DNA from 2 places in the Clostridium neonatale genome. Region 2 is predicted to be linked to the other one. Evidence: predicted binding sites of a transcription regulator. Region 2 holds the regulator's gene; the other holds the start of a gene.
What was found. The regulator LexA, encoded in region 2, represses DNA repair genes until DNA is damaged. The targets are predictions, from matches to a motif close to CNAACANNTGTTNG.
Positions count from the first base shown of each region.

Region 1 (4,664 bases), on a different contig from region 2:
TTCTACTTCAAGCATTCTTTGATTTAATGTTTCATCTTTTTTCTCAATAAGTTCACTTTTCTTGTCAAGTGCTTCTTCTCTTTGAATTACTCTTCTTTCAAGTCTCTGAATTTCATTTCTTCTTTCACGAGATTCTTTGTCAAAATCACTTCGTAATTTATGAAGCTCTTCCTTGGCTTCAAGAATTGATTCCTTTTTCATAGCTTCTGCATCTTTTTTTGCTTTTTCAAGCACTTCTTTTGATTCTTTTTCAAGTGCTTCTATCTTATTCTTTGATGCTTGTTGAATTGTTTTATAAACCACTATTCCCAATACTAATAAAATAACTATATCTATTAATATCAAATATACTGGATTCATATTAACACCTCCTAATTTATTAAATTCTCATTATTTATCATTAATAAGAAAGTATAGTAAGGTGTCATACTCTTCTCACTGCATTACGAATATGATAAACCAGTATTCCTTTTTATTCTATATTAAAAATAAAATTATGTCAAGTTTGCCCAAATATTGATTATATACTCCATGCTTTTATTTACGAGTCCTTATTAGAAAAATATAGCTGTATACATAATTATGTATACAGCTATATTTTACTTGTTTATTTAATTTTATATTATATTTAACTTATTAAGATTTCTACAATAATTAACTATTTCCTTATTCTTTATCTACTTTATTTGCTTCGCTACTATCTTCCTTAACTACTTCAGTATTATCTACTGCAACTTCAGTTACTTCTGGCATTGGCTCAGCTTCTTTAAGATTATATTTTTTTCTTATTTGATTTTCTATTTCTAATGCAACATCTGGGTTATCTTTTAAATAAGCTTTTGCATTTTCTCTACCTTGACCAAGTCTTATATCTCCATAAGAGAACCATGCTCCACTCTTTTGAATTATCTCTTCTTTAACACCTACATCAACTACATTACCTGTTCTTGAAATACCTTCATTATACATAATATCAAATTCTGCTTGTTTAAATGGTGGAGCCACTTTATTTTTAGTAATTTTCACTCTTGTTCTATTACCAATTATAGCATCGCCTTGCTTTATTGAATCTATTCTTCTTATATCAAGTCTTACTGAAGCATAGAATTTTAATGCTCTACCACCTGTAGTAGTCTCTGGAGATCCAAACATTACTCCAACCTTTTCTCTTAATTGGTTTATAAAAATAGCAACACAATTAGTTTTATTAATTGTACCTGCAAGTTTTCTTAAGGCCTGAGACATAAGTCTTGCTTGAAGACCTATATGAGAGTCTCCCATTTCACCTTCTATTTCTGCTTTGGGAACTAATGCAGCAACAGAGTCAACTACAATAACATCTATAGCTCCTGAACGAACTAACGCCTCTGCTATTTCAAGACCTTGTTCTCCTGTATCTGGTTGAGATACTATTAAGCTATCTACATCTACACCTAATCTTTGTGCATACATTGGATCTAATGCGTGTTCAGCATCTATGTATCCAACTGCTCCACCTTTCTTTTGAGCTTCTGCTGCTATATGAAGCGCTACAGTAGTTTTACCTGAGCTTTCTGGTCCGTATATTTCTATAATTCTTCCCTTTGGAACTCCACCAATTCCAAGTGCTATATCTAAATCTAAACTCCCAGTTGAAATTGCATCTATATTTAGTACATTGTGTTCTCCAAGTTTCATTATTGACCCTTTACCAAATTGCTTTTCAATTTGGCCCATAGCACTCTCAATTGCTTTTAATTTGTCTGCATCTATCTTTCCCATAATATATCCTTCCTTTCAATCGAACTTATGTTCTGTATATAATTATAATTTAATAAAATTTTATAGTCAATAAATTTCTTTTATTAATTTGCTAAAAGGGCTATTTCACTTATTAGAAATAGCCGCTTTAAATAAAATTATATCCATGTCTCTTAATTCTTAAACAATTATTTATCTGTAGTTAATGCTTCTTTATTTTTAACGAAATATTCATATCCTGATATTATAGTAATTACTACAGCTGCTAAAAGCATTATCTTTGGAACATTCGCAAAAAATACTGCCCAAAATGCATTATTTGATACTAACTTTGTTAAATATAATGAATCTCCTATATTTACTTGTAAAAGTAATAATATTATTGCTATTATTTGTATAACAGTTTTTATTTTTCCCCACCAGCTTGCTGCAATTACTTTTCCTTGCGCAGCAGCAATAGATCTTAGTCCAGATACTGCAAATTCACGTGCTATTATTATTATAGCCGCCCATGCTGGTATAACTTGTAATTCAACTAATGAAATCAAAGCAGAAGTAACTAATAATTTATCTGCAAGTGGATCCATAAATTTACCAAAATTAGTGATTTGATTTCTACTTCTTGCTATATATCCATCTAACTTATCTGTTAATGATGCTAATATAAATATAAAAGTAGCTATAAAAGTTCCATATGGTATTCCTTTTACTGCAAGAAATATCAAAAATACTGGAACTAGAAAAATTCTAATCAATGTCAGCTTATTTGCAAGATTCATTTACAACAACTCCTATTAAATCATAATCCATATTTTCTATTATTTTAACTTTAACAAATGATCCAATTTCTATATTTGCATTATCATTGTTTTTAAAGAATATATTTCCGTCTATATCAGGAGCCATTTCAAAGCTTCTTCCATGATAATATTCGCCATTATATCCCTCTACAAGAATATCATAGTATTTTCCTATTTTCAATTTATTTAATTCTTCTGAAACACATTTTTGTGTAAGCATTAATTTTTCTTCTCTTACCTTTTTAATTTCTTCTTCTATTTGTCCTTCCATTCTTGCTGCTGCTGTATCTTCTTCTTGAGAATATGTAAATACACCTACTTTATCAAGTTTAAATTCTTCAAGAAAATCTGTTATCTCTTCAAAGTCTTCTTGTGTTTCTTGTGGAAATCCTACTATAAAAGTAGTTCTTATTATTATTTCTGGAACTCTTGTTCTTAACATTTTTATTTTATCCATTATATGTTCTTTAGTTGTTTTTCTTGCCATAAGCTTTAATACATGGTTACTAATATGTTGTATAGGTATATCTATATATTTTACAACTTTATTATTATTACCTATTTCATCAATAAGTTCATCATACAATTCTTCTGGATAACAATAAAGAAGTCTAATCCATTTAATTTCTTCAATTTTACTTAACTCTCTTAATAATTCATGAAGGTTTTGTTTTCCATAAATATCTGTTCCATACATAGTTGTATCTTGTGCTATTAAAATTATCTCTTTAACGCCCTGAGATGCTAAATCTTTTGCTTCATTTATTATGTTTTCTAATTTTCTACTTCTAAATTTTCCTCTTATTTTAGGGATTATGCAATACGTACAAAAATTATTACAACCTTCTGCTATCCTTATATATGCAGTTGATTGCTTTGTTGTAAGTATTCTTTTTCCCTCATTAATGAAATCATCAGAATAATTTACATACTCTAATGATTTTTTATCTTCATTAATAAATGCAGTAATTAATTCATTCAGCTTGTTATAATCATTTACTCCAAGCATAATATCTATTTCAGGTATAAGCTTTCCAAGCTCTTCCCCATATCTTTGAGTAAGACATCCTGTAGCAATCAAAAGTTTACATCTATATGTTTTCTTATATTCTGCCATTTCAAGTATTGTATCAATTGATTCTTGTTTTGCACTTTCTATAAAACCACATGTATTAACTAATATAATATCTGCGTCTTTTGGATTATTAGTTATTATATAGTCATTACTCATGTTTCCAAGAATAATCTCTGAATCAACTCTATTTTTATCACATCCAAGACTAACCATACCAACTTTGTATTTATTTGAAGAATCTCTATTTTTTATAGGATCCTTAACAATTTCCAAATTACTTTTCAATATTTTTTCCTCCTGCGTTTTACTGATTTATAATTATAACAAATTATAATTATAAATTACAAGTAGCTCTCTTTTCCACAAATTATTATACTACAAAACGATATTCATATTTATAAAAAATAGTTATGTACATAAAAATTTAACTTTTTATGTGCTCTATTCTTCAAAATTATCTCCATCATCAAAAAGTTGTTCTCTCTTTACTAATACCTGTCTTGGCTTGCTTCCATCCTTCTCAGAAATAATTTTCCTTTCTTCTAATTGATCCATAATTCTAGAAGCCCTATTAAAGCCTACTCTAAGTTTCCTTTGAAGAAAAGAAGTTGATGCCTGCTCATATTCAACAACAATTCTTATTGCTTCATCAAGAAGTTCATCTACATCACTATCATTCTCTCCAGCTATTGAATTTTTAGAATCTGCTGTATTGTTAATATGTTCAATTATATCCTCTTTATAATTGATATCACCTTGATCATTCTTTATAAAAGAAATAACATTTTCAACTTCTTCTTCTGAAATGAAACATCCTTGAACTCTTAAAGGCTTATTTTCACCAACTGGATAATATAACATATCTCCTTTTCCAAGAAGTTTTTCTGCACCTGAACTGTCTAAAATTGTTCTAGAATCAATTTGTGATGAAACTGCAAACGATATTCTTGATGGAATATTAGCTTTAATTACACCAGTTATAACATCTACGGAAGGCCTTTGAGTTGCTATAACAAGATGCATACCTGCTGCTCTAGCCATTTGTGCAA
Region 1 is NZ_UICR01000002.1:650,989-655,652, forward strand. It holds gene rny (ribonuclease Y) at 1-360, opposite strand, end outside; gene recA (recombinase RecA) at 667-1,761, opposite strand; gene pgsA (CDP-diacylglycerol--glycerol-3-phosphate 3-phosphatidyltransferase) at 1,929-2,519, opposite strand; gene rimO (30S ribosomal protein S12 methylthiotransferase RimO) at 2,503-3,828, opposite strand; gene CNEONATNEC86_RS14580 (FtsK/SpoIIIE family DNA translocase) at 4,057-4,664, opposite strand, start outside.
Region 1: recA (recombinase RecA) is a predicted target of LexA. The motif match lies at 1,782-1,795, and genes of this name have one in related genera.

Region 2 (4,664 bases):
AATGCTGGTTTTACTGATGAAAAATACACGCCACATAAACTCAGACATACTGCTGCCACTTTAATGTACAAGTATGGAAATGTAGATATTAGAAGTCTGCAAAATATTTTAGGACATACTAATATATCAACTACACAGATTTATACCCATGTAGATGATGATACTTTAAGAGATGCAGTAAAATCAAATCCTTTAGCAAAATTATAATATATAAAACACCACATAAATCTTGTGAATTTATGCGGTGTTTTACTTTGTTAAATTAAAATTATACTATTTATATAAGAAAAAGTTTTATTATATTATTGGATTACCATATCTTGTATTAAACTCGTTAATATAAGATTGATCATTGCCTTCATAAACGATTAAAGTATTTCCGTTAGTATAATAATGCGGTTTTTCACTGTATACAACTTCACCATCGACAGATAAACCATCAGAAGATATTCTGGCCACATCTGCATTTAAGGCATCTTTTGAATCGTATTCATAAACTCTAACTAATTTATCTCCTGCATAATAATCAGTTTCATTTCCTTTAAACTTATCCCAATGTGTTTCTGCTGATTCTTTTAAATCATGTCCTGCGTTTACAATGTCATCTTTGAAGTTTATAGCTGTATATTTTATATCTTTGCCAACATCTTTTACACCTTCAACTACTCCTTCAGCACTTTCTTTTAGTCCTTCTCCTACTTTGGCCACATCTTCTTTTACACCATCTGTATTGTTTGTGGTATTATTAGTAGTATTAGAACCACATCCATATATCACTGATGCAGATGATAATAATGTCATTAAAGCTAATGCAATAACAAACTTTCTTCTCATTTTTTATCTCTCCTTTCTAAATATCTAACTTCATATTTAGTATGTCGTTTAATGGTTTCATATATACATAAAATAAAAATCACAAGATAATAACTATCTTGTGATTTTAAACTATTCGTTAATCTTCTTTTTTAACTTTCTTACACCTGGATAAATTTCTTCTGTAAGTTCATCTATATCTCCCTCGTTTAACGAAACATTATCGAGATATTCTATATGATCAAAAGCATCTTCATACTCTGTACTTTCGTCGTTTATATAATCATCTTCAGAGAAATTAACTTCTTCTTTAAACTTCTTATATATATCCATTAAATTAAGGTTTTGAGCCTTTATTTCTTCTAAATCCTCTTGGCTTAATGTAGACTTTATTTCTTCTAAAAATTCTTCTTCAAGAATTTCGTTTTCTTCTTGGGTTTTTGCGATATCTTCTATCTTAATAGCTCTAACATCTACTCCATCCATTTCTAAGCACTTTCCGCAATTATCACAAATTTTATTTTCATAAATATCACAATAATCATCATCTGTATATTTAAATGCCATAATAACAAATTACTCCTTTCACTTTGAAGTCATTGTTTTATTATAACAAAAATAAATTTATAAATCAAATATACAATTATTCTGCTCTAATTTCTTTTAACTTTAATTCTATCATTTCCAATACTTTTTCTGCATCATCAGCATTGTTTACATAGTCATATTCATCTATATTTATAGTTAAAACCTCTGAAGCTTTATAATGACTTTCTACCCAGTCATCATATCCTTCCCATAAAGTTTTATAATATGAGACTAAACTTTCATCAAGCTCATATCCACGACCTCTTTTTATTATTCTATCTAAAATAGTTTCAAAACTACCAGTTAAATAAATCATTAAATCAGGCGCTTTTTTAGGTAGTTCATTAAGTTCTTCCAGCATATTTTCAAGCAAACCTTCATACATTTGGAATTCTAATTCTGAGATTCTGCCCAAATCCTTATTAACTTTTGCAAAGTACCAATCTTCATATATACTTCTATCCAATACATTATTCTTATTAACAAGTGCTTTCTTTATACTTTTGAATCTTGTATTAAGAAACCATAATTGAAGTAAAAATGGATATCTTTTTTCTTGTATTTCTTCATCGCTAGCTGTATAAAAAAGAGGTAAAATTGGATTATCATCTACGCTTTCGTAAAATACTTCTGTCCCAAAATGTTCTCCAACAAGTTTAGCTAAACTTGATTTTCCAGCCCCTATCATCGCTCCTATAGTAATCACCATTGTCACCTTTTCCTTTCGAGTAGTACAAACATTATGAAAAATTATTATAATTTCGCCCTAAGACTGAATTAGTATATCAAATAATTTATTTTAAGTAAATAAATTATTTGAATTACCTTTATATCTAAAAGAACATTAGTTTGTCATGTAATATTATCTATGATATAATATATTCAAGAATAGTGAGGTGTGTATAATGTCAGACGAAAATACTAAGCAACAAGAAATATACGAATTTTTAAAAACCTATACTGAAAACAAAGGTTATCCACCATCAGTTAGAGAAATATGTGCAGCCGTTTCTTTAAAATCAACTTCTACAGTGCACGGACATTTGAAGAGATTGGAAAAGAAAGGCTTCATTAAAAGAGATCCATCAAAGCCTAGAGCTTTAGAAATAAATGAATTATCAACTCCTAAAAAAGAAATGGTTAATATTCCTATAGTGGGTAAAATAACAGCCGGATTACCTATACTAGCTACTGAGAATGTAGAAGATACATTTCCTCTACCTATAGATTACATAAAACATGATAATGAATTATTTATGCTTAAAGTATCTGGTGAAAGTATGATTAATGCAGGAATTCATAATAACGATTTAGCAATTATAGAATCTACAAATAGCGCTAAAAACGGTGAAATAGTTGTAGCTTTAATTGATGATTCTGCTACAATAAAAAGATTTTATAAAGAAAAAGATCATATAAGGCTTCAACCTGAAAATGATACAATGGATCCTATAATAGTGCCTGATTGTTCTATATTGGGTAAATTAGTGGGCATATACAGATCTTATAAATAGATTATATAAAAGGGACTTAATATCTATCTTTAGTTTTATAATAACTAAAAAGATAGATATTAAGTCCTTTATAACGAGTACTTTATATCACCGCCAACAATTGTCATATTAATATTTATATCTTTAATTTTATTTTTATCACATCTATAAATATCTTCATCAAGAACTACCATATCTGCAAATTTTCCTACTTCAAGAGTACCTTTTAAATTTTCTTCAAAAGAAGCATACGCTCCTCCTATTGTGAAACATTTCAGCGCTTCTTCTATAGATAAACATTGACTTTTATTATATCCTTCTTCAGGATATCCATTTAAATCTTTTCTTGTCACTGCACAGTATAAGTTATTCATTAAATCAAAGCTTTCAACAGGACAATCAGAACTTCCGCAAACTACTACACCTAAATCAATCAATGTCTTCCAGTTATAACTTGTCTTAGCAAGCTCTTTTCCAACCCTATCTTCTAGTATGTGCTGATCATAATGTATAAATATCGGTTGTATATACGCTATAAGATCTAATTTCTTAAATCTATTAAGTAACATTTCATCTGTAATCTGACAATGAACAATTCCGTGTCTGGTATCTTTCTTTGGATTATTTTTTATGGCCACCTCTATACAATTCATAGCCATTTCAATTGCGCCATCACCTATAGCATGAACTGCAACTGACATATTATTATCATGAGCAGTTGATATTAATTCCTGTAAGATTTCTTTATTATATATAGAAATTCCTTTTGTAGTTTTATCATCCTCATAAAAATTTCTCATATAAGCTGTTCTTGCCCCTAATGAACCATCGCTTATTATTTTTAAAGGGCCAAGTTTAAAATGACTACTTCCTTTATCTAAGTTATATCCTTTTAAGATAAAATCTTTTAATTGTGATAGTTCCATATTACATTGCTGATTTACTCTTATATTTAAAAGACCTTCTTCATCTAATTCTTTATATACATTTATTATATCTTCGTATAATTTTACATTTCCAAAGTCATCACTTTGTACAGATGCTATTCCTGATTTTAAAAGTTTTTTAGATACACTTAGAATAGATTTTTTTATATCCTCTTTTGTTTTTTGGGGTAAAATTGATGTTACGAAGGACATAGCTTCTTCTCTTAAAACACCATTAGGTTGTCCGTAATTATCTACTTCAAAAACTCCGCCATCTACTTGTTTAGTATTTTTATTTATTCCAGCTAGTTTAAGTACGATTGTATTAACACATGCTACATGTATGCACGCTCTCGTTATATAAATTGGATTTTCTGTAGATACCTTGTCCAAATCTTCTCTTGTTGGAAATCTGTGTACATCAAAATAATCTTGATTCCACCCATATCCTATTATCCATTCACCAGCAGCAACATTATTCTTTTCTTTGAAGTCTTTAAGGGTATTTATTATATCTTCTATAGACTTAGCTCCTTTAAGGTCTGCATGTATAAGATTTTCTCCGTATTCAACTACATGCATGTGACTATCATTAAATGCCGGAAGCATTAACTTTCCATTTAAATCTATAATTTTGGTATTTTCATTTTTTAACTTGAGTATTTCTGTATTTCTCCCTAAAGCTGCTATCAATCCATCTTTAACGGCTAAGGCTTCATAAAAATTGTTGTTATTATCTAGTGATGATATTTTCCCATTTATATATATACTATTCATTTTAATTATACCGTTATTGTATGAAGATATATTAAAAAGTTATTTAAATACTTTTATTTATAATCTT
Region 2 is NZ_UICR01000001.1:2,416,811-2,421,474, reverse strand. It holds gene CNEONATNEC86_RS11075 (tyrosine recombinase XerC) at 1-207, shown strand, start outside; gene CNEONATNEC86_RS11070 (hypothetical protein) at 298-834, opposite strand; gene CNEONATNEC86_RS11065 (hypothetical protein) at 946-1,380, opposite strand; gene CNEONATNEC86_RS11060 (deoxynucleoside kinase) at 1,457-2,110, opposite strand; gene lexA (transcriptional repressor LexA) at 2,307-2,915, shown strand; gene CNEONATNEC86_RS11050 (amidohydrolase) at 2,984-4,597, opposite strand.